DNA from 3 places in the Nonomuraea sp. NPDC049625 genome. Region 1 is predicted to be linked to each of the others. Evidence: riboswitches for the same ligand, from Rfam matches in the RefSeq annotation. Region 1 holds a riboswitch; each other region holds the start of a gene.
The links. A riboswitch is a leader RNA that binds a small molecule or an ion and turns the genes downstream of it on or off. The one in region 1 is predicted to bind cyclic di-AMP.

Region 1 (9,595 bases):
CCACCACGTGGGCGCTGGCCCGCCACCTGATCGCCGTCCCCGAGCTGACAGTGATCACCAATTCGATCCCCGTCGCCGAGGTCTTCCACCGCAACCCGCGTTCCGACCGCACGGTCGTGCTGACCGGCGGCGTGCGCACGCCGTCCGACGCGCTGGTGGGCCCGGTGGCCGTGGCCGCGATCCGCCGCCTGCACGTGGACACGCTGTTCCTCGGCGTGCACGGGATGAGCGTGCGGGCCGGGTTCACCACCCCCAACCTGCTGGAATCGGAGACCGACAGGGAGCTGGTGGCGGCCGCCAACCGGCTGGTCATCCCCGCCGACCACACGAAGTGGAACACGGTCGGCATCAGCACCATCGCCGAGCTGACCGAGGCCGACGTGGTCGTCAGCGATGCGGGGCTGCCTGAGGACGCACGCATGGAGCTGGCCGAACGGGCCGGAGAACTGATCATCGCGGAGGGCTCGTGAAGCGCACCATCACCCATCTGGCCGACGGCCGTGAGCTGATCTACTTCGATCAGCGGGACGACGCCGACCGGAGCGCGATCGACCGGCGGGTGCTCGACCCCCGGCCGGTGGCCTCCGAGCTGCGCTACGACCCGCTGACCGAGGAGTGGATCGCGATGGCGGGGCACCGGCAGACGCGCACGTTCCAGCCGACCGGTTCGGCGAGCGAGTGCCCGCTGTGCCCGTCGTCGGAAACGCGCTCGTCGGAGATCCCGGCGTACGACTACGACGTGGTGGTGTTCGAGAACCGATTCCCCTCCTTCTCCACCAATTTCGGGACTTATACAGACGCGGGGGGCCTGAGTGAGGTCCGGCCGGGAGTGGGGCGGTGCGAGGTGGTCTGCTTCACCTCTGAGCATTCGTCGTCGTTCTCCCAGCTCTCCGACGGCCAGGTGGAGCTGGTCATGGAGGCGTGGGCCGACCGGACGGCCGAGCTGTCCGGGATCGAGGGCGTGGAGCAGGTGTTCTGCTTCGAGAACCGGGGCGAGGAGATCGGCATCACGCTGGCCCACCCGCACGGCCAGATCTACGCCTACCCGTACGTCACGCCCAGGACCAGGCTCCAGCTCGCCGCCGCCAGGCGCTACTCGAAGGGGAACCTGTTCGCCGACGTGCTGGCCGCCGAGCGGGCCGCGGGGACGCGCGTGGTGGCCTCCAACGAGCTGTGGACGGCGTTCGTGCCGGCCGCCGCGCGGTGGCCGTACGAGGTGCACATCTACCCGCACCGGCAGGTGCCCGATCTGGCCGCGCTGACGGAGGAGGAGCGGTCGGCGTTCGCACCCCTGTACACCTCGGTGCTGCGGGCCTTCGATGACCTGTTCGGCGTGGTGATGCCGTACATCTCGGCCTGGCACCAGGCGCCCGTGCGGCAGGACCGCGAGCTCGGCTACCTGCACCTGGAGCTGTTCAGCATCAGGCGGGCGCCGGGCAAGCTCAAGTACCTGGCCGGGTCGGAGTCCGCGATGGGGGCGTTCGTGAACGACGTGCTGCCGGAGGAGGCCGCCCGGATGCTTCGATCACAGGTAGATCACTATTAGATTTCTAATGGGGGTCGCGTTACTCGTGATCTACCACTAACATCCCTTTTGTGCCTGGCCGTAACAGCAGGCACACGCCTAATCCCGGGCGAGTCGCCCGGGAGCCGGGGACCCATCCGCACCTGGGGTGAATCCACTTCGGTGGTAGGGCACGCAGCTCCCAGCCCGAACCCGTCAGCTAACCCGGCCGGCAGAGGGAGAGGAACATCCACGTGGCGGCTCCGTCCCCCGCGACTCTTGCCATCGGCCTCGTCACCGCCGCAGCCGTCGCCCTCCTGCCGGCGACCGCGGCCTCGGCGGCCCCCAAGCCGTCGGAGGCCGAGCTCCGCGCCCAGCTCAAGCAGCTCAACAGCAAGATCGACAAGCTCATCGAGAAGTACAACCTCAAGCGCGTCGAGCTGGCCAAGGCGCAGGCCGCCGCCAAGGCGGCCAAGGAGCGGCTGGCGGCCGCGGAGAAGACGCTGGCCGCCGCCGAGCAGCGGGTCGGCGACCTCGCCAGGATGCGCTACCAGAACCACGACCCGTCGCTGCCCTCCGTCCTGATGGTCCAGAACGGCGGCGGCGCCGCCCTGCTCGAACAGCTGACGGCCGAGCAGCAGGCTCTGGTCCAGGGGGTGGCCAAGGCCCGCGACGACAAGAAGAAGGCCTCCGACGAGGCCGCCGCGCTGGCCACCCAGATCGGCGTGGACGCCAAGGACGTGACCGAACAGCGCTCCGAGGCCGAGGACATCATCGACGACATCAGGAAGAAGCTCCAGGACCTCGTGCCGCTCGGTCCCGGCCGCAAGTCCGACGGGAGCTGGGCACCGGAACTGCCCTCGGGCTCGGACAACATCACGGCCCGTACGCGGCTGATGAAGGCGGAGCTGGCCAAGAACTTCAAGCTGCCGTACACGGTGGGCTGCTTCCGCTCGGGCTCCAGCGGCGAGCACCCGCTCGGGCGCGCCTGCGACTTCATGATGAGCACCGGCGGAACGATGCCCGCGGCCATCAACAACGCCCTGGGCGACCGGATCGCGGACTGGGCGCTCAAGAACAAGGGCAAGCTCGGCGTCAAGTACGTGATCTGGAAGCAGCGCATCAACATGGGCTCGGGCTGGCGGGCCATGTCGGACCGCGGCAGCGTCACCGAGAACCACTACGACCACGTCCACATCTCGATGTACTGAGCTGGATAAGGTCGGACATCATGACTGACACCCGAATCCCGCCCGCTCTCACCGGCGACGAGCGGACCACGCTGAACAACTGGCTCGAATGGCACCGCGGCACCCTCGCCGTCAAATGCGCGGGCCTGTCGGACGATCAGCTGCGCCTGCGCTCCGTCTCACCCTCGACCATGTCCCTGCTCGGCCTGGTCCGGCACATGGCGAACGTCGAACGCTCCTGGTTCCGCCGCGTGCTGAACGGCGAGGACCTCCCCAAGCTGTGGGACAAGGACCGCGACAACGACGCCGACTTCAAGGAAGTGGACGCCGCCTCCGTCAAGGAGGCCTTCGTCACGTGGGAAGAGGAGGTCGCCCGCGCCCGCGCCATCTCGGACGCCAGGCCGCTGGACGCCGTCGGTGACCACAGAGGCCAGGAATGCACCCATCGCTGGATCCTCATCCACATGATCGAGGAGTACGCGCGGCACAACGGTCACGCGGATCTGCTGCGCGAGCGCATCGACGGGGTGACCGGAGAGTGACGGGACCGATCAGGGCTCGGTGCGGAACAGCGCCCACACGGCCTTGCCGCCGCGGGCCAGCGGGTCCCAGCCCCAGCACTGGCTGTAGGTCTCGACGATGTAGAGGCCGCGCCCGTTCTCCGAGATGAAGTCCGGCTCCTTGGGGCGCGGCACCTCGTCGCTGGGGTCGGCCACCGCCAGCAGCACGTGCGGCTGTACGCGCATCAGCAAGAGCTCGATCTCCCGCCGTCCCGCCGCGTACATCGCGTAGCGCACCGCGTTGGTCACGAGCTCCGACACCACCAGCGCGGCGTCGTCGCTGAGTTCGTGCAGGCCCCAGCCCTTCAGGGTCGAGCGGGTCACGTCCCTGGCCGTCTTCACGGAGTCGGCCTGAAAGGGCAGCGGGCACGAGGTCGTGTACGGCTTGCCACCCATGAGCAGGTGGTCGAAGCCCACGTCACGGGTGATTTGCAATGCATCGGCAGTGGCCAGAGGATCCTCCACCATGCTGCCGATACCTCCCCGTTCCGCCCGACTTAGTGCATGTTTGGCCCAATATGCACTAAGCCATCATGGGTCACGATCGCTGCACCTGCAAGACCCAAATGCACGTGCACTTGCATTGTGCAGTAGCAAGCGGCGTTTTGGGGCATAACTCTGCTAATCGGACACGGGGTTGAGACCTTGTCATACCCGGCAATGTGGTGTCACTGTGTGTGCGGACCTTGATAGGAGGCAAAGTGACGCAGAACCAGCCGGGTTCCGGACCGACGGCGCTGCGCATCCTCCTGGGCTCCCAGCTGCGCAAGCTCAGGGAAGCGAAGAACGTCACTCGTGAGGAGGCGGGCCACCTCATCCGTGGCTCCGAATCCAAGATCAGCCGCATGGAGCTGGGCCGAGTGGGGTTCAAAGAACGGGACGTGGCGGACCTGCTGACCCTCTACGGGGTCATCGACAAGCAGGCCCGCTCCGCCGTACTCGACCTGGTCGCCACCGCCAACGAGCCTGGTTGGTGGCACCGGTTCAACGATGTCCTGCCCACGTGGTTCCAGGCGTACGTCGGCCTTGAAGAGGCCGCCGCCAGGATCAGGACCTACGAAGTCCAGTTCGTGCCAGGACTGCTGCAGACCAAGGAGTACGCAAGAGCCGTCGTGACCGCCGGATCGGCGGGAATCGGGGCCGAGGAGATCTCCAGAAGAGTGGATCTCCGGCTGGAGCGCCAGCGGATGTTCGACAGGCCGGACGGGCCAGTGTTCTGGGCCGTGATCGACGAGGCCGCCCTACGACGCCCCATCGGCGGCGTCGAGGTGATGCGGGCCCAGATCGAGCACCTCATCGACCTGATGCGCCAGCCCAAAATCACCATTCAGATCATGCCGTTCAGCTTCGGCGGGCACAGCGCGGAAGGCGGGGCGTTCAGCGTCCTGCGCTTCCCCGACACCGATCTGCCCGACGTCGTGTACGTCGAGCAGCTGGCGAGCGCGCTCTACCTCGACAAGCGTGAAGACGTGGACCGATACACCGAGGTGATGGAGCGACTCTGCGCCGTGAGCACCACTCCGGACGAGACGGTCGAGCTGTTGCGGACGATCGCGGACGAGTTCTGACGGACGGTAACGGATGATCGCGGGCGACTTGTGACGGCGCGGACGTCGTTGTTGGGTACGCATCTGCCCTAGACTGGCCATCGGCGTTGGATCCCGCCGTAGCGGAGCATGCCCAACACCGCACATGTGGGCGCGGCGCGTGTGCCGTAACCGATGGACGCGCCCGCGATCACTCGTAGCTTGATCAAGGAGACCATTCCGTGAAGACCGCTGTCGAGGAGCTCAGCCCGACCCGGGTCAAGCTCACTGTCGAGGTGCCGTTCGACGAGCTGCGCCCGAGCATGGATGCGGCGTACAAGAAGGTCGCGCAGCAGGTGCGCGTCCCCGGGTTCCGGCCTGGCAAGGTTCCGGCCCGCATCATCGAGCAGCGCTTCGGCCGGGCGGTAGTGCTGGAGGAGACCCTCAACGACGCGGTGCCCAAGCTGTACGGCAAGGCCGTCGACGAGGTCGACGTGTTCCCGGTCGCGCAGCCCGACATCGAGGTCACGAAGATCGAGGACGGCGAGCAGATCGAGTTCACCGCCGAGGTCGACATCCGGCCCAACTTCGAGGTGCCCGACTACCAGGGCCTCGAGGTCACGGTCGACTCCGCCGAGGTCTCCGACGAGGACGTCGACGCCCAGCTCGACTCCCTGCGCCAGCGTTTCGCCACGCTGACCGGCGTCGAGCGCGCGGCCGCCAACGGCGACTTCGTCGTCATGGACCTGCGCGCCGAGATCGACGGTGACAACATCGAGGAGCAGCAGGCCAGCGAGGTCTCCTACGAGGTCGGCGCCGGCTCCGTGCTCCAGGGCCTCGACGCCGCGCTCGAGGGCATGTCCGCGGGCGAGGAGAAGAGCTTCAAGACCGAGCTCGTCGGCGGCGAGAACGCCGGCGACGAGGCCGACGTGATCATCAACGTCAAGTCGGTCAAGGAGAAGGTCCTGCCCGAGCTCGACGACGAGTTCGCCCAGCTCGCCAGCGAGTTCGACACGCTCGACGAGCTCAAGACCAGCATCCGCGAGCAGGCCCGCCGCAACAAGCTGATCGACCAGGTCGTGCAGTCCCGCGAGAAGGCCCTCGACACGCTGCTGGAGCAGATCGACATCCCGCTCCCGGACAGCGCGCTCAAGGCCGAGGTCGACGCCCGCAAGCACAACCTCGACCACCAGATCGCCGAGAGCGGCCTGAGCCGCGACGCCTTCTTCCGTCTCTACCAGACGACGGAGGAGGAGCGCTTCGCCGAGTTCGACACCAACTCCGCCCGCGCGATCAAGGTCGGCTTCGTGCTCGACAAGATCGTCAAGGCCGAGGAGCTGGGCGTCTCCGAGCAGGAGCTGACCAACTTCGTCGTCCGCCGCGCCATGGAGATGGGCGTGCAGCCCAACGAGCTGGCCAAGCACCTCGCCGACAACGACCAGCTCACGCTGGCCATGGTCGAGATCGTGCGCGACAAGGCCAAGTCGGTGCTCGGCGACGCCGCCAAGGTCGTCGACACCGACGGCAACGAGGTGGACCTCAAGGCGATCTACGCCGAGATCAACGGCCAGGAGGTCGTGGAGGAAGAGGCCGCCGCCGAGGACGAGCCCGCCGGGGAGAAGTCCGAGGCGTAACCGCCTTCCCGCTCTTTCCGAAGCCCCCGAACCGTCCGGTTCGGGGGCTTCGGCCTTTCCGGGGGAGCTCCCGAAGAAGACGTGCAGGCCGTGTAAGGCCCTCAGAAGGCTCGTGGGCACCCGGAGGGCTTCGGCGGGCCTCTGGGTGCCGGACCCGCGGCCGGCAGGCCGTGCGTGGCGCTTCAGGGAGCCACGCCGCAGGAGGGCGTGCTGAACCTGCGCCGTCAGCGAACAGTACGGGGACCGGGCATGAGCTGTGCGCGGCGCGCGTTAAGGTCACAAGCAAAGCCAATCGATTACGACGCATCGGAAGGTGACGCTGTGACCAGCCCGCCGACCTTCTATCAGCCTGAGTCGCGAGGCCGTGAGAACGGCTCGTCCTTCCGGCTTGAGGACCAGCTTTACCAGCGCCTGCTGCGTGAGCGCATCATCGTGCTCGGGCAGGAGGTCAACGACGAGATCGCCAACCGCATCTGCGCCGAACTCCTGCTGCTCGCGGCCGACGACCCCGACCGTGACATCACGCTCTACATCAACTCGCCGGGTGGCTCGGTGAGCGCTGGCATGGCCATCTACGACATGATGGAATACGTACCGAACGACGTTTCCACGGTTGTGATGGGCATGGCCGCTTCGATGGGGCAGTTCTTGCTCACCGCGGGCACCAAGGGCAAGCGATATGGCCTGCCCCACGCCCGGGTCATGATGCACCAGCCGTCCGGAGGCATCGGCGGCACCGCGGCCGACATCGCCATCCAGGCCGAGCAGATGCTCTATGTGAAGAAGACACTGGCCGAGCGGATCGCCCACCACACGGGCCAGCCGCTGGAGCAGATCGAGGCCGATTCCGACCGCGACCGCTGGTTCACGGCCGAGGAAGCCAAGGATTACGGCTTCATCGACCACGTGGTCCGCAGTGCGCGGCAGGTGCCCTCACAGGGCCCGGTCTCCTAAGGGGGAGCAGAGAAGTGAACATCCAGAGCCGCTACGTTCTCCCCTCCTTCGTCGAGCGCACGTCATATGGCGTGAAGGAGATGAACCCGTACAACAAGCTCTTCGAGGACCGCATCATCTTCCTCGGAGTGCAGATCGACGACGCGTCGGCCAACGACGTGATGGCCCAGCTGCTGACGCTGGAATCGCTCGACCCCGACCGTGACATCAGCATCTACATCAACTCGCCGGGTGGCTCCTTCACCGCCATGACGGCGATCTACGACACGATGCAGTTCGTCCGGCCGGAGATCCAGACCGTCTGCCTGGGCCAGGCAGCCTCGGCCGCGGCCGTGCTGCTGGCCGGCGGCACCCCGGGCAAGCGATTCGCGCTGCCCAACGCCCGGGTGCTGATCCACCAGCCGTCCACCGAGGGTGGCGGCCAGGGCAGCGACATCGAGATCCAGGCCCGCGAGATCCTTCGCATGCGAAACCTCCTCGAGGACATCGTGGCGAGGCACTCCGGGAAGACCGCCGCCCAAGTCCGCAAGGACATCGAACGCGACAAAATTCTCAACGCGGACGAGGCAAAGGCGTATGGTCTGATCGATGACATCATCCCGTCCAGGAAGAAGCGCGCTCAGGCCGTGGCTTCCTAGACGGGACGTGACGCACCGGAGCGCTGCCCAATAGGGCACGTTCCGGTGCGACTCGCCGCTAGGGGGCTCACTGAGGGCCCAGAAGACGGTAACGTCGAAACCTGAGCGGTTCGGCCAAGTCCGGAGGATGTCCGGAGACACTGCTCTCGCAGGAGCAGGGCGGTCCCACGCAAAGGAGTATCTGGGGTGGCACGCATCGGCGACGGGGGAGACCTGCTGAAGTGCTCTTTCTGTGGAAAGAGTCAGAAGCAAGTCAAGAAGCTCATTGCCGGTCCAGGCGTCTACATCTGCGATGAGTGCATCGATCTCTGCAACGAGATCATCGAGGAGGAGCTCTCGGAGTCCTCCGAGCTCAAGTGGGACAACCTGCCCAAGCCGAGGGAGATCTACGAGTTCCTCGACGCCTATGTCATCGGTCAGGACAAGGCGAAGAAGGCCCTCTCGGTGGCGGTCTACAACCACTACAAGCGGGTGCAGTCGGGTGACCGGGGCAGAGACGACGGCCTCGAGCTGGCCAAGAGCAACATCCTGCTGCTCGGGCCGACAGGTTCGGGCAAGACGCTGCTGGCGCAGACCCTGGCGAAGATGCTCAACGTGCCGTTCGCCATCGCCGACGCCACCGCGCTGACCGAGGCGGGATACGTCGGCGAGGATGTGGAGAACATCCTCCTCAAGCTCATCCAGGCCGCCGACTACGACGTCAAGAAGGCCGAGACCGGCATCATCTACATCGACGAGGTCGACAAGATCGCTCGTAAGAGCGAAAACCCGTCGATCACGCGCGACGTCTCCGGTGAGGGCGTGCAGCAGGCGCTGCTGAAGATCCTGGAGGGCACCACGGCGAGCGTGCCCCCGCAGGGCGGCCGCAAGCACCCGCACCAGGAGTTCATCCAGATCGACACCACCAACGTGCTGTTCATCTGTGGCGGCGCGTTCGCCGGTCTGGAAAAGATCATCGAGTCGCGCATCGGCAAGAAGGGCATCGGCTTCAACGCCATCATCCGCTCGAAGGAAGAGGTCGACACGGCCGACATCTTCGGCGACGTGATGCCCGAGGACCTGCTGAAGTTCGGCATGATCCCCGAGTTCGTCGGGCGTCTGCCCGTCATCACCTCGGTGCACAACCTCGACCGCGAGGCGCTCATCCAGATCCTCACCGAGCCGCGCAACGCGCTGGTCAAGCAGTACCGCAAGCTGCTCGAGCTCGACGGGGTGGAGCTGGAGTTCACCGACGGCGCCCTCGAGGCCATCGCCGACCAGGCCATCCTGCGCGGCACCGGCGCCCGCGGGCTGCGCGCGATCCTGGAGGAAGTGCTCCAGTCGGTGATGTACGAAGTGCCGTCGCGCCAAGACGTGGCCCGCGTCGTCATCACCCGCGAGTCCGTCCTCGAACACGCCATCCCGACGCTCGTACCCCGCGACCAGCTTGCCGCCAAGCAGCAGCGCACGCCGCGGGAAAAGTCGGCCTGATCCCATAAACCACGGCAAGCGCCCCGGCGGAGTCGATCCCTGGGGCGTTTTGCTTTCCCACCTCCCTAGAATTGGTCACCGTGACAACGCCAGAGCTGCCCACCCAGTACACCCCGGCC
Region 2 (9,595 bases), on a different contig from region 1:
AAAGGCAGTCGGCGGCCCTTGAACCGCGGGTGCTTGGTCTCCCAGTATCGCCAGCCTTCGACCCTGGCGGGCACGTTGGCGATTCCCGAATCGATCCGGACGCGGCGGCACGTGCCAAGGACGGCCCAGGCCGACCACCCGATGCGGTAGCCGAAGACGCGGTACGACAGGTTGCCGTACATGCCCTTGCTGACCTTTCTCTCATATTCGTGTCCGCCGAAGACCTTGTGCGCTTCTTGAAGAGAAGAAAACCCCATCCTTCGCAACTTGCGAACCAAGTCGCCGGTGCTGATCTCAGCTTGCCTGTCGTTAAATCCCTCGATGGCGGCGCGCACTTGGTGCTCCCGTGTGATCTCCACCTTCATCGACCCACCGGGGCCGTCGATGTAGCGGGTGCGAGGCACGAGGAAGTTCCTCGGTGAAAGCCGATCGGCTCTGATGAAGGTTCGCGGTGAGCACCGGCCGCGGCCAGGGTCGAGGCTGTCGTCCTGGTGGTCGACGCTTTCTGCGCGCGCCGAGAGGGGCAAGGCAGCGGCCATGACCATCGACAGGCAGCCGCCCATGGTCGACATGGTCATTCTTCTGGCGGAGCGACGCACTTTCGGCCTACCAGGAGCGACTACGGCTACTTTTCGGGGAATTGGCGTGGACATGTACCATTCCTTCCGAAATACGAGCCATGATCGCGACTGCCCGGCAGGCCGGAGAGCGGCGCTCTTCGCCCGCCGAGCGAGCCGACGAGACTCGTACGATGCTTCCAGCCGCCGTCAGCCGCTCCATGACGCCACGCCGCAGGCTTATCCCATTCAGGGGAAGAGCCGGTGAAAAGTATGAAGATCAAGTCGCCTGTCTACACAGATGCTCCCGATACCGAGCCATGCCCCACAGGGACCAGGCGACCCCGAGCGACGCGACGAAGGTCAGCATCCCGGTGGCCTCGAAGAAGGCGTCGCGAGGGACCTCGAATTTCACCGGAAACAGGCGGCGCAGGGATTCCTCGGAGGCGCCTACCAGGTGAAGCACCTGCTTGGCCGTATGGTTGTAGGCCCCTTCGAACAGGCCCCACCAGCCCACGTAGAAGAGGCTCGCGAAGGCGATGAATCCCCAAGGCGCACCGTCTCGCGTGCGGCGAAGATGCCGTCGCAGGAGCAGCGCCGTCACCAGCCCGGCGAACAGGACCACCAGCACCACGTGTGCCCCGAACAGGTCGGCTTCCAGAATCGCCCCGTACAGGTGATGAACGCCGGTGATGACGCTCTCGATGGCGATCGTGGTCGCGGTGACGGTCACGGCCATGGGGCGGGCGGTGTGCTTGTTGGGGGTCAACGCCGGCCCTCCAGTTCGTGTGTCTCGGGAGCGGCGGCCGGCTGACGGGTGAGCATCGCCAGGGCGCAGGCGACGCCCGCCACGGCCACGAGCGCGGCGCCCGCCAGCGCGAGCCGCAGTCCGTCCGCGAGCGCGCCACCGTGAGAGCCGGCCCAGCTCTGGGAGGCGACGAGCGCGGCGGTGACACCGAGCGCGGCACCGACCCGCTGGAAGGTGTTGACCAGCCCGGATGCGGCACCGGTCGCGTCCTTCGGCGCGGCGCGCACGGCGGGTGCGGTGGAGCCGACGAAGACCGCGGGCAGGCCGACGCCGAACACGACGCTCGCGGGCAGGACCGCCGTCCAGAACCCGGCCTGCGGCGTCAGCAGCAGCGCGAAGGCGGCCAGGCCGGTCGCCAGCAAGCCCATCCCCGCGGCCAGGACGACCCGCGGGCCGTACCGGCCGAGCGCCCAGGGCAGCAGCGTGCGGGCGGTGACCAGATTGGTCACCGCGATGGGCAGCACGGCGAACCCGGCCGCGATCGCGCTGTAGCCCAGCACGTCCTGCAGGAACAGCGACATCAGCACGAACGCGGGCACATGCGCCGCCCCGACCAGGACGCTGGCCACCGCGCTGGCCCGCACGTCGCGCAGGCGCAGCAGTACGGGCGGGACCAGCGGCGCGGGACTGCGTCGCTGGTTGAGCACGAACAGCATGGCCAGCAGGACAGTCGCGGCGGCCGCGGCGAGGGTGAGGGCGTCCCATCCACGGGTCGCCAGCTCGGAGACGAGGTAGACGAGAGCGAGGAGCGCCCCGGTCCCGCTGAGCGCTCCCGCCAGGTCGAGCCGACCGCCGCCGGTTCGCGCATCCCTCGTATCAGGCGGCAGGTAGCGGTTGCCCAGCGCGAGAGCCGCCAGGCCGACCGGCAGGTTGATCAGGAAGATCGCCCCCCATCCCGCGAGCTGGGTGAGGATGCCGCCGAGCGCCACCCCGGAGGCGGCGCCGGCCGCTCCCATGGCGCTCCACACCCCGAACGCGCGCCGGTACGCGGCCGGCGCGGTGAAGATGGCCGCCAGCAGCGCCAGCTGTGCCGGTATCACCACCGCGGCGCCGACGCCTTGCAGGGCTCGGGCGGCGATCAGCACGGCGGCGTTCGGCGCCACCCCGGCCAGCAGGGACGCCACGGTGAAGACGGCCAGCCCGGCCTGGAAGACACGGCGCCGCCCGGCCAGGTCGGCCAGGCGTCCGGCGAGCAGTTGCAGCCCGCCGAAGGTGAGCTGGTAGGCGTTCACCACCCAGGCCAGCCCGACTTCGCCCAGCGTCAGCGCCGCGCCCATCGCGGGGAGCGCGACATTGACGATCGACACGTCCAGGAACACCACCAGCTCGACCGAGGTCAGCAGTAACAGCGCGGGGAGCTGACCTCGCGCCCATGTTTTCGTAGTCACGCTACAAATATAGTTTTCGTAGTCGCGCTACAGTCAAGTCATGGCGGAAACGAAGACCGGCAAGATCGACGGACGCACCGCGCGGGCACGGCTCACCAGGTCACGCATCATCGAGGCGGCAACCGGGCTGTTCACCACGGCCGGATACGCGACGACCAGCGTGGAGGCGATCGCGGAGAAGGCCGGGGTCGGCGTGCAGACCGTCTACTACGCCTTCGGCACCAAACGGGCCATCCTGACCGAGGCCCTGGACCGGGCCGTGGCCGGCGACGACGAGCCCGTACCCACCCTGGAACGCCCCTGGCTCCGCCAGGCCCTGGCCACCCCCGACCCGGTCGACCAGCTACGGCTGCAGGTCGCCGGCGCCGCCGCCATCTACGCCCGCGCCGCCGCCCTGCTGGACGTCGTGCGCAGCGCCGCGGCCACCGACCCCGACCTGGCCCAGGTGTGGCGCACCAACCTCGAACAGCGCCACACCGTACAGCTGACCCTGGCCGAGGCCCTGGCGGGCAAGACGACCCTGCGCCATAGCGTCGACGAAGCCGCCGACATCGCCCTGGCCGTGCTCAGCCCCGAGACCTACCACCTGCTCGTCACCGGCCGAGCATGGACGCCGCAGCGCTGGGAGCATTGGGCCTGCGACGCCCTGACCTGCCAACTCCTCGACACGAGCGGCAGCTCGCCGTCTCACAAGTAGCTGAGGGCCTCACGTACGGTGATGCGCGAGGCGCGACCGGCGGCGGCCTCGGTGGCCAGCACCGCACCCAGGACGGACAGCGCCACCCAGATGCCGGCGGCCGGCAGCGAGATAGTGAACGGCAGTGGTGCCTTGGTGAACAGGTTGCCGAGCCCGACGCCGAGGACGGCGGTGAGCCCGAGCGCCGGCAGGATCGCCACCACGCACCCCGCCAGGGCGAGGAGCACTCCCTCCGTGACGACGACCCGGCGCACGGCCTTGGGGCGCGCGCCGATCGCGTGCATCACCCCGAACTCGCGGGTGCGATCGAGGACGTTCGCGCTCATGGTCGAGGCCAGCCCGATGGCACCGACCACGCCCAGCGGCAGCGCCACCCCGAGCAGGACCAGCAGCACCGGCCCCATGTGCCCGGCGGAGGCGGCATTGGTGCGGCTGACCGAAGCAGCGGTGCCCACGTCGATCCCCGCGCCGGTCAGCGCACGTTCGACGGCGGCGGCGACCTCCTCGCGGGTCCGCTCGTCGTGAGCGGTGGTGATGACGCGGAGCTGGTTGACGAGAGGGGGCTGCGCGCTCGCGGCGGCGTAGCCCTCGGCCGTGGTGTACGCGCCGCCACCGACGCCTTCCCTCTCCTCGACGATCCCGGCGAGACGCCAGGTGCTGGGCTTGCCGTCGATGAACAGCCGCACGGTGTCGCCGGCGCCGAGCCCGGGGACGGTGTTGTCGCGCACGATCTGGCTGAGCACGACCGCGCCGGTCTCGCCGGGGCGAAGCCAGCGCCCCTGACCGCCGCCCGCCCCGGACCTCGCCGACCAGGCCAGGCTCGACGCGCTGACCCCACGTGAGCGCGAGACCCTCGAACTCGTCGCCCGCGGCCTGTCCAACCGGGAGATCGCCGCCGCGCTCGTCGTCGAGGAGTCCACGATCAGGACCCACGTGAAGCGGATCCTGATGAAGCTGGGCCTCCGCGACCGCATCCAGGCCGTGATCTTCGCCTACGAGACCGGCATCAACCGCCCCGGCAACGCCGCCGGGACAGCACGGGAGAGTTCCGGGCCCGCTTGAGCCAGCCGGGCAGAAGCGAACGGGGACGCGTCGCAAACCTTTACCTGGCTCCGAACCTGCTACCGGCAAGGCGTTTCGGGCCCGATACACCGAAGATCGGATTTGTCCCGCTTGCACCATCCATGGGGAGATATATACCTTTACGTACCTGTGATAAGCGCAGTGACCAACCTTTCCGTCGCTGCGTTGCCGTTTCGTTGACCAGACCGTACGCCGCCCCCAGCGTCGCGTACGGCCGCCGAATCCGCCCCCTCGCGGAACCGGGGACCCATTCTCTTCGGGGTGAATCGGACGCCAGCCCAGGCTGCGCCCGTAGGGCACTTCCACGCCCGAACCCGTCAGCTAACCCGGTAGGCGGCATGGAAGCAAGGAGTCAATACCCTCATGCTCAAGCCCCGGCTTGCCGCACTCGCCCATTCCCTCAAGAGCCACCGCGCTCTTCCCGCCAAGCACCTGAGCCTCGCCATCACCGGCGCGATCCTGGCCGGGACCGCCGCCCTCACGGGCGCGACCGGCACCGCGCTCGCTTCGACCACCGACCACGACACGCGGCACGAAGCCCAGCAGGGGACCAGGGCATTCACCTACGGCGTGGACGTCTCCAGGTACGAGTCCCAGTACGACTGGGCTGCCAGCCCGGCCCAGTTCGGCATCATCAAGGCCACCGAGGGCACGTCCTTCCGCGACTCCTCGTTCGCCCGCCACTGGCGCGAAATGGGCAAGAAGGGAATCGTGCGGGGTGCGTACCACTTCGGCCACCCCAGCAACAACCCCATCGCCGAGGCGGAGTACTTCCTCGCCATGGTGAACTCGCAGCCGGCCAAGGCCGGCGACCTGCTGGTCCTGGACCTGGAGACCACCGACGGCAAGTCCGTGGCCGAGGTCAACGCCTGGGCCAAGACCTGGCTGTCGCACGTGAAGGCCAAGACCGGAATCACCCCGATGATCTACAGCGGCTGGAACTTCGCCAACACCTACGGCAAGGGCCTGGCCCAGTACCCCCTGTGGGTCGCCCACTACAGCAAGGCCAAGGGCGCCATCACCCCGCCCGCCGACTGGAAGTCCTGGGCCATCCACCAGTACACCGAATCCCCCATCGACCAGAACGTCTCCGCGCTGACCCCCGCCCAACTGCGCGGCCTGGGCCGTCCTGCCGCCTGAGCTGCGGCGCTACCGGGTCTCGCTGATCTCCCTGGTTTCGTTGTCAGGCGGGCCGCGCCGGTACCTCGGGTGACGAGAGCGTGGCGAGTACCGGCCAGGCCTGTTCGGCCTGCAGCGGATCCACGGGCAGCACGTGTCGGGCCCACCAGTTCGCCGCCTGCGGCAGCGGCGAGGGCTCGATCAGGCCGGGGGCGTAGTCGTCGAAGGGTGGATCGTAGATGTATCCGGTGATCACGCCTTGTCCCCGCAACGCTTCGATGGCACGCTCGCGGTTCTCGACCAGCAGAGGCACCCGGAACAGCGGCTGGTCGATGTGATCCCGTACGGCAGGGGCGGCCATGGGGAGAGCGGCAAGGCTCGCCACTCCTGCCAGGCGACGTTCCCTCTGGCGGTCCATCACCTGCATCCTGCGGAGCGCGTAACTCTCGGTCAGGCTGCCGGGCCTCGCGCGGTAGTGGTGGTTGTCGGCGCGGATCCAGGGATCCAGCGCGCCGACGCCCGCCGCCGATGAGGCCAGACCGCCCAGTCTCGGGGCGAGCGCGGTACGGCGTAGCTCGATGCGGTGGCCCTGTCGGCTTTCCAGCAGCCCAAGGGCGTGGGACATGTGCCACGCGGGCAGGGACAGCAGGGTCCCGGCCAGCGTGTTGCGGGCGATCGTCTTCAGCAGGGCGGCGAGTTCCACCGTGCGGTACCGGGGAGTGCTCCAGCGCTCTCGCATTTCCAGCAGAGCCGGCCGCTGATGCGGCGACGACAGGGCGATCATGCCACCGGGTGCCGCGCCCGCGTGCTTGGACAGGCTGAACACCCCCGCCGCGCCGAAGGTGCCGACGGGAACGCCGCCGACGGTGGTCTGCAGGGCGTGGGCGGCGTCCTCGATCAAGGGGATCCACCGTTCGGCGCAGAGCCTGCCAAGAGCATGGACGTCGTCGGGCAGGCCGTACAGGTTGGTGGTCAGCACCCCGTCGAAGTTCAGTTCGTCGATCCGGGTGGCGTCGATGTTGCCGCTCTGCCGGCACACCGGCGCCATGATCGGTCGGAGCCCGGCGGCGAGCACCAGGAAGAGGATCTCGTCAGCCGTGATCGGTGACATCAGCAGGCGCTCGCCCGGAGCCATCAGGTGCTTCAGGACCATGAACAGGCCGAGCCTGTTCGACGGCACGGCGAGACAGTCTCGTCCGAGACGAGAGGCGAATTCCGTTTCCAGGTGCTTGAACATTCCCGTCACCGTGGTCACAACAGCACAAGCAGCAAGCTGGCATGGTGGGTAAGAGTGGGTGAGATGGCGCTTCCCGTGGCCATCCAGGCGCCGCTGAGCAGCACCGGACCTGTGATGCGGTTGTCCGGTGGGCTCTGTCCGAGCAGGGCCTCGACGCGGCGGGCGATGTGAGAGCCGGTCAGGGAAGGAAATGTGCGGGCTTCCCCTGCCGGCTGTGCCAAGGCGACTCGGGCGATCGTACGCGCCGTCAGCTCGCGGTCTCCGACTGCGGCGGCGGCCTGTTCATCGGCCCAGCGTTCGATGGCGAAGCACAGTGCCCGATAGGGGTAGATCAGCGCAGGGAAGATCCTCGTGGCGATGGTGCCGGCCATCAGATAGAGATGATGGCCGTACTGGATGTGCGCGGCCTCGTGACGGAGCACCACTTCCAGCTCCCGCCGGGACAGCATGCTCAGCAGCCCTTTGGAGAGGATCACTCCTCCACGCCTTCCCGGTACCGCCATGGCGAAGGGGCGCTCGTCGGCCACCACGCCCGTGCCCAGCGCCTTGGCATCCCGCAGGTCCCGATGCCAGCGTGCGACGGCATGGATGACGGCGCCGCCCATGATCAGCAGGAGCACGATCACCACACCGGCGACAGCCGCGGGGACCTGCCCGTGGCCGATGAGGACGCGGCCCATCACGGTGGCTTTGGCCGCCGTCAATGTGCCTATCGCGATCATGACGACGAAGGCGAGCATGCCCAGCACGGTCAGGGCCGTGGCTCCGATGAGAAGGATCAGCAACCGGGCGTGCCAGGCCGGGTGCATGCGCGGCTGCCGCCAGGCCATCAGCGTGCTCGCCATGGTGAGCAGCGCGACGGGAAGGTAGATCTCCAGATTCACCTGTCGCTCCCGGATCCGTCGAGCAGCGCGCGCAGGGCCGCCTCCTCATCAGGGCTCAGACCGTGGACGAACTGGCTGAGCACCGCAGACGGGTTGCCCTTCGAACGACACGGGCTCGGCACCGGCAAACCGATCGGGGCCGGACTCACCGACGCCCAAGGCGCCATCCTGGCCCCCGAAGCCGACCTCGACGTACCGTCCCTGCTCAAAGCCTGCGGACTGAACGTCTGGGAATTCGACCACCTCGACACCATCAAGAAGGAGTCGCTGGAGCGCCCGGGTCAGAGCAGTGCTTCGGCGGTGATGGGCAGTTCGCGGATGCGGCGGCCGGTGGCGTTGAAGACCGCGTTGGCGATGGCGGGCGCCACGCCGACGTGCACGACCTCGCCCAGTCCCTTGACGCCGAGCGGGTCGGCCTCGCTGTCCTCGCCGTCCAGGTAGATGGTCTTGATGTCGGGGACGTCGGCGTTGACGGGGACGAGGTAGTCCGCCAGGTTGGCGTTGACGATCCGGCCGTCGCGGTGATCGGTGACCGTGTGCTCCAGCAGGGCTGTGCCGATGCCGCCCACGATGCCGCCGATCGCCTGGCTGTGGGCGAGTTTGGGGCTGATGATGCGGCCCGCGTCGTACACGCCGAGCATGCGCCGCACCCGCACCAGGCCCAGCGTCGCGTCGACGGCCACCTCGGCGAAGGTCGCGTTGTAGGCGTAGAAGGAGTGCCGCTCGGGACCGGACGGCCCGGCGAAGGAGCCGAGCGCTTCCAGGTGGGAGCGGTTGTTGCGGGCCAGGAGTTGCTGGTACGTCTCGCCGCGCGCGGGGTCGTCCTCGACGTGCATCCGGCCGCTGCGGACGACGACGACGTCGGCGTCCGCTCCATACAGCGGCGAGTCACGGTCCTCGACGGCCAGCTTGATCGCCTGCCGTCGCACCTGGTTACACCCGTCGAGCACAGCGGAGCCGACGCTTGCCATGGTCATCGAGCCGCCGTGCGGCGGGGTCGGCGGGAAGAGCGAGTCACCGAGCCGGAAGGTCACCGTGCGCATGGTCAACCCGAGGGCGTCGGCGGCGACCTGGGTCTGGGAGGTGTAGGTGCCCGGCCCCATGTCACTGGCGGCGGCCTCTGCCACAGCGGTGCCGTCGGCGTTCAGGCGGACCCGGGCCTGCGCGGCGAAACGCGCGGTGTCGTAGACGCCGGCGGCCATGCCCATGCCGATCAGCCAGTCGCCCTCGCGCCGGGAACGCGGCCTGGAGGATCGGCGGCGCCAGCCGAACTCGTGGGCGCCGACGGTGTAGCACTCGCGCAGCCGGCGGGTGGAGAACGGCAGCTTCTTCGACTCGTCCTGCGCCGGTTCGTTGCGCCGGCGCAGCTCGATCGGGTCGATGCCGAGCTTGTGGGCGAGTTCGTCCATGGCCGACTCGATGACGAAGGACGCCGTGGCGAAGCCGGGGCCGCGCATCCACAGCGGGGTGTTCACATCCAGCGGCACCGTCCGGTATGCCTGCGAGACGTTGGGCATGCTGTAGAGCATCTGCCCCGGAGCCAGGATGGACTCGGTGAACTTCTCGTACGACGAGGTCTCGGCGTCCATCTCGTGGACCATGCCGGTCAGGCGCCCCCGCCGGTCGCTGCCCAGACGCAGCCGGTACTCATAGGAGGGCCGGAAGCCGGTGCCGAAGTACATCTGCTTGCGGCTCAGGACGAGCTTGACCGGACGAGCCGTCTCGCGGGCGGCCACCGCGGCGACGACCACGTGCGGCCAGCACCGCAGCCCCGAGCCGAAAGCGCCGCCGACGAACGGGGAGATCACCCGTACTGCCTGCG
Region 3 (9,595 bases), on a different contig from region 1:
GTCTGTCTATTTAGACTATGACCGTCGCCACCGTCGGCGTCCACATCGTCGACATTCTCGCCAGGCCCATCGATCACATCCCCGAGGGCCAGGACACCGTACTGGTGGAGCAGATCCGCCTCACCGCCGCCGGCGCCGCCGCCGGGACCGCCGTCGACCTGGTCAAGCTGGGCAACCCCGTGATCACCATGGGAGCCGCCGGCGACGACGAGCTGGGTGACTTCCTGGTGGCGGTGCTCGCCAAGCGCGGCGTCGACGTCTCGCGCCTCGTGCGCAGGGCGGGCGAGCAGACGGCCGCGTCGATCCTGCCCATCAGGCCCGACGGCGGACGGCCCAGCTTCCACGTGCCGGGGGCCAATCTCAGCGTGACGTACGCGGACCTCGACCCCGACGTGCTGCGCGGCGTGCGGGCGATCCACCTGGGCGGGATGGACGTCACCTTCGGCCTCGGCGACCCGGCGTTCTTCGCCCTCCTGGACGAGGTACGCGCGTCCGGCACCGTCATCACCATGGACCTCCTTTCGGAGATGCCCGACTTATTGGGAATGGCCCGCGCTTTCCTGCCGCACGTGGACTACGTGCTGCCGAACGAGTCGCAGGCCCTCCTCATGACCGGCGCCTCCGACGTCGGCGAGGCCGCCCGGGCCCTGCTGGCCGACGGGCCGCGCGGCGTGCTCGTCACGCTGGGGGCCGCGGGCAGCCTGGTGGTCACTGCGGAAGGCGCGGAGACGGTGCCCGCACTCAAGGTGGACGTCTCGGACACGACCGGCTGCGGGGACGCGTACTGCGCGGGGTTCCTGACGGGACTCCTGCACGGGCAGGACGTGCTGACCGCGGCCCGCTGGGGCACGGCCGCCGCCGCCCGCGTCGCCACCGGGCTCGGCTCGGACGCCGGCCTCATCGATCTCGACTCGACTCTAAGGACTCTCGGATGACCGACGCAGAACTCCGTCAGCGCGCACTGAAGGTCGTCCCCGGCGGCATGTACGGCCACCTCAACGCCGCCCTCTTCGCCCCCGGCTTCCCGCAGTTCTTCGAACGCGGCGAGGGCTGCCGCCAGTGGGACGTGGACGGTCGCGAGTACATCGACTTCATGTGCAGCTGGGGCCCGGTCGTGCTCGGCCACCGCCACCCGCGCGTGGAGGAGGCCGCCGCCCGGCAGGCCGCACTCGGCGACTGCCTCAACGGCCCCGGCCCGGTCATGGTGGAGCTGGCCGAGCTGCTGGTGGACACCGTGCCCAGCGCCGACTGGGCGATGTTCTCCAAGAACGGCACCGACGCCACCACGCAGGCGCTCATGGTCGCCCGCGCCGCCACCGGCCGGACCAAGGTCCTGATGGCGCACGGCGCCTACCACGGGGCGGACCCCTGGTGCACTCCCTCCCTGGCGGGCACGACGCCCAACGAGCGGGCCGACCTCGTGGAGTTCACGTACAACTCACTCGAGTCCTTGGAGGCCGCGGCGGCGACCGTGGAGGGCGACGTGGCGGCGATCATCGTGACGCCGTTCAAGCACGACTCGTTCGAGGACCAGGAGCTGGTGGAGCCCGCCTTCGCGCGGGGCGCCCGCGCCCTGGCCGACCGGCTCGGGGCCGCGCTGGTGATCGACGACGTGCGGGCCGGGTTCCGGGTCGATCTGCGGGGTTCCTGGGAGCCGTACGGGGTGCGGCCCGACCTGACCGCCTGGTCGAAGGCCATGGCGAACGGCTACCCGATCGCCGCCGTCACCGGCACGGACGCGCTGCGCGGACCGGCGCAGACGCTGTACTCGACGGGGTCGTTCTGGTTCTCGGCGGTCGCCATGGCGGCGGCCAAGGCGACCATCGAGACGCTGCGCGACACGGACGGCATCGGCGCCATGGAACGCGCGGGCACGCAGCTCCGCGAAGGGCTTTACGCGCAGGCCAAGTCCCACGGGTTCGTGGTGAACCAGACGGGACCCGTCACGATCCCGTGGCTCAGCTTCGACGGGGACGCCGACCTCTCCGTCGCGATGTGGTGGAGCGACGCCTGCCTGCGGCACGGGGTCTACCTGCACCCGTGGCACAACTGGTTCATGTCGGCCGCGCACACGGAGGCCGACGTGGCCAGGGCGCTGGAGGGCACGGACCAGGCGTTCGCGGAGACCCGTGCCCACTTCGGCTAGGGAGCGGTGAGCTTGCTGATCTCGGCCACGACGGACGGCCAGAGCGGGCGCGGCAGGTCGTGGCCCATGCCCGGGTAGGTCACCAGCCGGGCGCCCGGGACGGCCGCGGCCGTGGCCTGGCCGCCCGCGACCGGGACGAGCTGGTCCGCCTCCCCGTGCAGCACCAGCGTGGGCACCCGCACCCCGGCGAGCCCTGCCGTGCGGTCGCCCGAGGCCATGATGGCGGCGAGCTGCCGGGCCGTCCCGCCGGGGTCGAAGCAGCGGTCGAACGCGAGTCCGGCCAGCAGGGTGATCCGCTCGCGGTCCAGCTCGTATCCGGGCGAGCCGATGACCGACCAGGTCAGCACCGCCTGGGCCTGGACCGCTTCGCGGTCGGCGGGGGGCGCGGCCATGAGGGTGGCGAGCGCGGCCTCGGTGGGCGGGGCCGCCGAGGGGCCGGGGGTGGACATGATCGAGGTCAGGGTCAGCACCCGGTCCGGGTGGCGGATGGCCAGCGCCTGGGCGATCATGCCGCCCATCGACGCTCCGACCACGTGGGCGGCCGGCCAGCCCAGCGCGTCCATGAGTCCCGCCGAGTCGTCGGCCAGGTCGTCCAGCAGATACGGCGAGGGCGCCCCCATCGCGGGAACGCCCTTGTCGTGGAAGTGTGTGGAGAGACCGGCGTCGCGGTTGTCGAACCGTACGACGTGGTGTCCCTGGTCCGCCAGCAGCGCGCAGAGCCCTTCATCCCAGTGGATGAGCTGCGCGCCGAGCCCCATGATGAGGAGCAGGGGGCGCCCCTCGTGCGAGCCGAAGCTCTCGTAGGCGATTTCGATGCCGTTCGCGGCTACGCGGGTGGTCACGAGGACCAGAATGACATTCTGGTCCAGGTCCGTAAAGTTCAGCCCTTGAGAAGATTGCGGACGCGGTCGCTGGCGAGCACCACGCCGCCGCCCACCGCGGCCACGGCGCTGGCGACGACGGCGCCCGTGCTGGCGCTCCACTCTCCGGCCTCGCGCGCCGGCGCCGGCACGGCCGCACCGGCCGCCGGGGGCTCGGCCGGGTTGTTGTCACGCTCGGACCAGGCGCCGGTCGAGAACGGGACCGGGTAGTTCTTCTTGCCGGGACCGTTGCCCCACTTGGTGATGACGTAGTCGACCTTGATGTGGCCCTGGCCGCCGACGCCGTCGACGCCGAGCGTCTCCATGTTGAACGAGCCGCCGGTCAGCTCCGCGAACGTCTTGCCGTCCAGGTCGAGCATGACGCCGTTGTTGGAGGGCACGCCCGGGCCGCGGTCGCCGACGAAGAAGGGCAGCTTCTTGCCGTCGTGAATCACGTATCCCTCGGTCATGAGCGGCCAGCTCGGGCTGGCGGCCAGACCTTTCTGCATGGGCTTGCCACCGGCGGGCAGACCGGTGTCCCCGGCGCGGCCGGAGGAGTCGTCCCAGAAGTACGAAGCGGTGGTCGAGCCCTTGAGCAGGACCTTCTCGTCCGTGTTGGAGTCGGCGTGGGCCGCGGTGCCGGCGATGGTGAGCGCGCCGACGGTGGAGGCGGTGAGCAGAGCGAGGGTACGCAAACCAGAACGTGCAGACATGAAAGTACAGTCCTTCGCGAGGGGGCAGGGGGATTGCGCTCGCTGAAAAAGGGCGTAGCAGGGCAAAGCACCTGACAGGGGGAAAGCTACGCGGAGCGCGAAACGAGCCTGGAGAAGGGACCGCTCAGAGGGCGGCCGTCATCACGCCGTATGGGTGTTCTACGTGATCATTCAAGTTCTGCATATGTCCTCTCCATCTCGCCTACCGGGTTAGCTGACGGGTTCGGGCGGTGGAGTTGCCCTACCGACACAAGGTCGGATTCACCCCAGGGAGGTGGGTCCCCGGCTCCCGAGTGATCGGGATTAGGCGCCAGCCGGCTGGTTCCCTTGTGTGGTCCACGCCACCGGCTGGTAAGTGGGCATCACTCTAACCACGTATTCCGGACAAACACAAACAGTTCGTCATGAATCGGTGTAAAGATCTACCTGCCTCCGGCATAGAGAAAGGGGGCACGGCATGGCCGTACCCCCTTGAAATTCCCGGCCTCAGCCGCCGCTCTTGCGCCTGAACGATCTTTTACTCGCAGCCGGACCGTGCGCCCCGTGGATCTTCGATGGGTCGCCGCCCTTGCCACCCGCGCCCGAGTCCGCGTGCTGGTTACGCTTGCGCTCCAGCGCCTCGCGGAACTTGCGCTTCATCTCGTCCTCGGGAGTCTCGCTGACTTCCGGCTCCGGTGTTTCCGCCATGAGGACCTCCATGGTGTTGGGGACTATCACAGCTTCGCATGGCGCCGCTTATGACGCGAAACTGGCCTCAACCCTGTTCTGCGGCGTGGCGGGCACCTCCAGCCGCCTGGCCGGCATCGCCACCAGCGCGATCAGGGCGAGCAGCGCCCCCGCCACCCCCAGTGACGGGATGACCGCCGCCGCGGCGGAGGCGTGCGCGGCGGCCAGGCCGTGCACGGGCGCCTCCGCCGTGACCGTCGAGGTGTAGAGGGTGCCGCCGACGGCCAGCGCCACGGAGCCGCCGATCTGGCGGAAGAAGGTCAGGTTCGCGGAGGCGACGCCGATGTACTGCGGCTCGACGGACTGCTGGGAGGCCACGGTCAGGCCGGACAGCATCGGGCCCATGCCCAGCCCGATCAGCAGCATCCAGCCGGCCAGCAGCAGCCCGTCGGTGTGCGCGGTCAGGTTCAGGCAGAGCAGGGTGCCCGCGACGAGCAGGAACGGGGAGGCGACCAGCCACGGCTTGTAGACCCTGGTCCTGGACATGAGCGCGCCCATGACGACGCTGCCCAGGACCATGGCCAGCGTCATCGGGTAGATCCTCAGCCCGGACTCGGTGGCGCTGACGCCGAGGGACTGCTGGAAGTAACGCGGCAGGAACACCACGCCGGCGTACATGCAGAAGGCCGTGAAGAAGGACGTGACGTTCACGAGCGTGTAGGTGCGGTTGCCGAACAGGTGCATGGGCATGATCGGGCTGGCCGCCCGCCTCTCGACCAGCACGAACACCGCCAGCAACGCGGCCGCGAGCACGATCGGCCCGGCCACGGCGGCGTCGGTCCAGGTGTTGCCGTCCAGGCCCTTCTCCGTCAGGCCCAGCAGCAGCGCGCTGATGGCCACGGTGAAGACCGCGATGCCCGCGTAGTCGGGGCGCCCGCCGCCGCCCACGCCCGGCCGGTTCGGCAGGCGGCGCGCGACGATGGCGATCAGCACGAGGCCGATCGGCACGTTCACGTAGAAGGCCCACCGCCAGGTCGCGTGGTCGGTGAACAACCCGCCCAGGAACGGCCCGGCCAGGTACGTCAGGCCCATCACGCCGCCGAGCGCGCCCTGCACGCGGGCGCCGTTCGTACCCGGAGGGAACATCTCCATCACCAACGCCATCGACAGCGGCAGCAGCGCGCCCGCGCCGAGCCCCTGCAGCGCGCGGAACGCGATGAGCTGCGGCATGTCCTGCGCCGCCCCGCACAGCGCGGACCCGGCCACGAACACCACCATCCCGATCAGCAGCAGCGCCTTCCTGCCGTGCTGGTCGGAGAGCCGGCCGTAGAGCGGCACGGTCACCGTCGAGGTGAGCAGGTACGCCGTCACCACCCAGACGTAGAGCGTCGTGCCGCCCAACTCGGCCGTGATCCGTGGTAACGCGGTGCCGACGATCGTCTGGTCGAGCATCGCCAGGAACATCCCGCCGAGCACCGCGAGCAAAAGGAGCCCTTGAGGCTTCATGTCATCATTCACATGTGAAGAGTGATATGTAAATTCTGACATGTCAAGTCTTCGATATGCTGGCGCGCATGTCCCTTCGGATCGCACTTCTCGGGCTGCTGGAGGCCGTGGGCCCGGCGAGCGGGTATGACCTGGCCAAGAAGTTCGAGCACTCGCTCAACCACGTGTGGCAGGCCGGGCACACGCAGATCTATCCCGAGCTGGTGAAGATGGCGGCCGACGGCCTGGTGGCGGCCTCGTCGGAGGGCGCGAGGGGGCGCAAGATCTACACGATCACCCCCGAGGGGGCGCGGGAGCTGCACACGTGGCTGGTGGAGCACGAGCCCGTCTTCGTCGTACGCAACGAGACCGCGCTGCAGGCGTTCCTGCTGCCGCTGCTCTCCACGGAGGAGGCGATCGCGGTGGTCGAGCGGATCAAGGCCGGGTACGAGGCACGGCTGGTGGTCCTCGACTGCCAGCCCGCGGAGGGGACCGGCCACTACGCGCTCCGGCTCGGGCTGGCCCAGGTCCGCACCGGCATCGAGTGGGCCGAGGAGACCCTGGCCGCCCTCAGGAGCCGCTGAGCCCGCCCGCTCAGGTAAAGGGGAACCACTCCGTTCCTGGTGTTGCGTTGGAGCGGCCCAGGAAATAGACCCCGCATGCCCGCCACGATCGCCACGTCCGCAGTCGCGTCATGAGTCTCCTCGGCCGCGACCTGGCGATGGACCTCGGGGGCTCCCGCACGCGGATCTACGTCAGGGGCAAGGGCATCGTGCTCGACGAACCCTCCGCGGTGACGATCGACGGCCGTACCGGCAAGATCATCGGGTACGGCGCGGACGCGACGGGCGAGGAGATCTGCTGGCCGGTCAGCGGCGGCCTGCCGGCCGACGGCGACCTCACCCTGCGGATGGTCAAGCACTTCCTGAGCAAGGTGCACCGGCGCCCGCTCGCCAGGCCACGCCTGATCATGGCGCTGCCCGACGGCTCCACGCCGATCGAGCGGGCCACGCTGCGCGACGTGGCGTACGAGGCGGAGGCCAGGCAGATCCGGCTGATCCCGCACTCGCTCGCGGCGGCGCTCGGCGCGGGCCTGCCGGTCCGCGACTACGTGGGCGGCATGGTGATCGACATCGGGCGCGACTCGGCCCGGATCGCCGTGCTCTCCGGTGGGGAGGCCGTGGCCACGACGGCGGTCCCGGGCGGCGGCCGGGCCGTGGACCGGGCCATCGCCCGCCTGGTCGAGCACGAGCACGGCCGCACGATCGACGAACGCGAGGCGGAGGCGGCCAAACACCACGCCGGCGCCGACGGGAATCCCGTTACCGTACGAGCCAGGGACCCCGAAACCGGTCAGGAGCACGACGTGCGGCTGCCCGTGGAGCGGATCCGGGAGGCGGCCGGTCCGGCGATCGAGTCCATCGTGTGGGCGGCGATGGAGACCGTCGAGCGCTGCCCCGCCGAGCTGACCGGCGACCTCGGGGATCGCGGCGCGGTGCTGGTGGGGGGCGGCGCGCTGCTCGCAGGGCTCGCGCAGCGGCTGCGGGAGTCCCTGGGCATGCCGGTACGGCGGGCGGAGCGGCCGCTGGAGTGCGTGGCGCTCGGCCTCGGCACCTGCGTGGACGACCTGGGACTGCGTGCCCGGCTCCGCCGGCGCCGTTGATCATTCTGTTTTCGCTTTTTTGGTGGAGGGCCCCGGACGATCTCGGATATGGTCCGATCGTGCGCGCCTGCCGTCACGGCTTATCCGCGGTGCTTCTCTGCGTCGCGGCGATGACGGCCTGCACGGCGGCGGCCGAGCTGCCCACACTCGAAGACGCCGCCCGGCAGCTCGACTCCGACGGCGGCGCCCTGCTCAGCTCCGCCGGCCTCCGGCTGTCGACCGAGTCGCCGGTGGACGACGACTCGTGCGTGCCGGGGCAGGTGCGGCGGTACTTCCGCGCCGAGAGCGACCTCGCCTCCGCCTCCTCGGGGCTGCTGGATCGGCTCCAGGAGATGGGGTACGACAAGGTGGTCGACGACCTGGACCTGCGGGATGGGGATCAGGACGTCTCCGTCCTGCGCAATCCCGAGACACGGCTGACGTTCGAGCTGACCGTGCTCTCCGGCGACCGGCCCGGCGTCCGGGTCATCGGCAAGACCACCTGTTACGCCACCGACTGACACCACCCGGCCCCTTGGGTCCGCCGCCGGGAGGGCCTCAGGGGGTGGACAGGGCCTCGGTCGGGGAGAGGCGGGAGGCGCGGATGGCGGGGTAGAGGCCGGCCGCGGCGCCGATGGCCAGGGTGGCGGCGAGGCCGCCGACGGTGGCCCAGGCCGGGACCACGGAGGGCCAGCCGCTGTACAGCGCGTAGCCCATCGTGACACCCGTCCCCAGCAGGATCCCCCCTCCCCCGCCAAGCGCCGACAGAAGCAGCGACTCCGCCAGGAACTGGGTGCGGATCTGCCCCCGGGTGGCCCCGAGCGAGCGGCGGAGGCCGATTTCGGCGCGGCGTTCCAGCACCGAGATGACCATCGTGTTGGCCACCCCCACCCCACCCACGAGCAGGGCCACCGCGCCCACCCCCAGCAGGAGGTTGGCGAACGCCTGGCTGGTCGCCTGCTTGGCGGCCAGGGCGTCGGACGGGCGGGAGACGTCCACCTCGTTGGGCGCCTCCGGGTTGGCGGTGCCGGCCAGCACCTGGCGTACGGCCTCCAGCTTGGACTCCTCCGAACGGGTGTAGAGCGTGGTCGGGTGCCCGTCGAAGCCCAGCCTGGACTCCGCCACCGGCCAGCCCACCAGGACGCCGCTGTCCAGTTCGGTGGCGAGCGCCACCGGGTTCATGACCCCGACGACTGCGAAGCGGACGCCGCCGATCACGACCTGCGTGTCAGCCCCGATCGAGCCCACCCCGAGCCGCTGGGCCGCGGAGGAGCCGAGCACGGCGGCCGGGTAGCGTTCGGTGGCGGCGTTGAGCCAGGTCCCGCTCCGCAGCGTCGCTCCGACGGTGGCGGGCAGGTCGAGGCGGGCCGCGTACGTGGTCATGCCGCCGGTCTGGGCCTCGGGGATCTCCTCCGACCGGTAGACCTTGGCCTCGCTGATGCGCCCGATCGACGAGGCCGCCTGGACGGGGCCGATCCGTTCGATCATCGCCTCCGCGTCCTTCGGCATCTGCGCGGCCTCGCCCATGAGCGTGGTTCCGGACGAGACCGTGAGCAGGTTGGTGCCGAGCGCGGAGAGCGTACGGTCCAGCTCGGCGCCCGACGAGGACGACAGCCCGACCACGCTGACCATGGCCGCGATGCCGATGGCGATGCCGAGCGCCGACAGGAAGGCCCGCAGCGGTCTCGTACGCAGGCCGACCGCCCCGACGCGCATCACGTCGCGGGGCCGCATCCTGGCCGGGGACAACTTCGGCCGGGGCGCTTCCACGACGGCCATCACACCGCCTCCAGCGGGACCCGCGCGCTGTCGGAGATGATCCGGCCGTCGCGCATCCGCACCTGCCTGGGCAGGCTGGCGGCGATCTCCCGGTCGTGCGTGATGATCACGATGGTGGTGCCGCTCGCGTTCAGCTCGTGCAACAACTCCATCACCCCCGTACCCGACACCGAGTCCAGGGCCCCGGTCGGTTCGTCGGCCAGGAGCAGCGGCGGGTCGCCCGCCACCGCCCTGGCGATGGCCACGCGCTGCCGTTCGCCGCCGGACAGCTCGTGCGGCTCGTGGTCCATCCGGTGCCCGAGCC

Region 2: it holds a riboswitch for cyclic di-AMP, as region 1 does, so the genes downstream of both, AB0J87_RS61665 (GH25 family lysozyme) here and AB0J87_RS52120 (hypothetical protein) in region 1, are expected to answer to the same signal.
Region 3: it holds a riboswitch for cyclic di-AMP, as region 1 does, so the genes downstream of both, AB0J87_RS54270 (hypothetical protein) here and AB0J87_RS52120 (hypothetical protein) in region 1, are expected to answer to the same signal.

Annotation. Positions count from the first base shown of each region.
Region 1 is NZ_JBFAOQ010000019.1:2,936-12,530, reverse strand. Features, by position in the region: gene AB0J87_RS52130 (DeoR/GlpR family DNA-binding transcription regulator) at 1-470, shown strand, start outside; gene galT (galactose-1-phosphate uridylyltransferase) at 467-1,546, shown strand; cyclic di-AMP (ydaO/yuaA leader) riboswitch at 1,612-1,753, shown strand; gene AB0J87_RS52120 (hypothetical protein) at 1,759-2,715, shown strand; gene AB0J87_RS52115 (DinB family protein) at 2,736-3,236, shown strand; gene AB0J87_RS52110 (ATP-binding protein) at 3,246-3,722, opposite strand; gene AB0J87_RS52105 (helix-turn-helix transcriptional regulator) at 3,956-4,822, shown strand; gene tig (trigger factor) at 5,023-6,414, shown strand; gene AB0J87_RS52095 (ATP-dependent Clp protease proteolytic subunit) at 6,736-7,368, shown strand; gene AB0J87_RS52090 (ATP-dependent Clp protease proteolytic subunit) at 7,383-8,006, shown strand; gene clpX (ATP-dependent Clp protease ATP-binding subunit ClpX) at 8,193-9,476, shown strand; gene AB0J87_RS52080 (valine--tRNA ligase) at 9,557-9,595, shown strand, end outside.
Region 2 is NZ_JBFAOQ010000034.1:26,207-35,801, forward strand. Features, by position in the region: gene AB0J87_RS61635 (hypothetical protein) at 1-572, opposite strand, end outside; gene AB0J87_RS61640 (hypothetical protein) at 838-1,296, opposite strand; gene AB0J87_RS61645 (MFS transporter) at 1,323-2,753, opposite strand; gene AB0J87_RS61650 (TetR/AcrR family transcriptional regulator) at 2,794-3,450, shown strand; gene AB0J87_RS61655 (ABC transporter permease) at 3,441-3,854, opposite strand; partial or broken gene AB0J87_RS61660 (helix-turn-helix transcriptional regulator) at 4,270-4,512, shown strand; cyclic di-AMP (ydaO/yuaA leader) riboswitch at 4,739-4,884, shown strand; gene AB0J87_RS61665 (GH25 family lysozyme) at 4,897-5,673, shown strand; gene AB0J87_RS61670 (DegT/DnrJ/EryC1/StrS family aminotransferase) at 5,717-6,889, opposite strand; gene AB0J87_RS61675 (M48 family metalloprotease) at 6,904-7,773, opposite strand; gene AB0J87_RS61680 (xanthine dehydrogenase family protein molybdopterin-binding subunit) at 8,055-9,595, opposite strand, start outside.
Region 3 is NZ_JBFAOQ010000021.1:48,754-58,348, reverse strand. Features, by position in the region: gene AB0J87_RS54285 (carbohydrate kinase family protein) at 18-935, shown strand; gene AB0J87_RS54280 (aminotransferase class III-fold pyridoxal phosphate-dependent enzyme) at 932-2,146, shown strand; gene AB0J87_RS54275 (alpha/beta fold hydrolase) at 2,143-2,988, opposite strand; partial or broken gene AB0J87_RS54270 (hypothetical protein) at 3,240-3,515, opposite strand; cyclic di-AMP (ydaO/yuaA leader) riboswitch at 3,904-4,039, opposite strand; gene AB0J87_RS54265 (DUF5302 domain-containing protein) at 4,206-4,406, opposite strand; gene AB0J87_RS54260 (MDR family MFS transporter) at 4,455-5,903, opposite strand; gene AB0J87_RS54255 (PadR family transcriptional regulator) at 5,960-6,454, shown strand; gene AB0J87_RS54250 (rod shape-determining protein) at 6,565-7,533, shown strand; gene AB0J87_RS54245 (hypothetical protein) at 7,593-8,033, shown strand; gene AB0J87_RS54240 (ABC transporter permease) at 8,071-9,291, opposite strand; gene AB0J87_RS54235 (ABC transporter ATP-binding protein) at 9,291-9,595, opposite strand, start outside.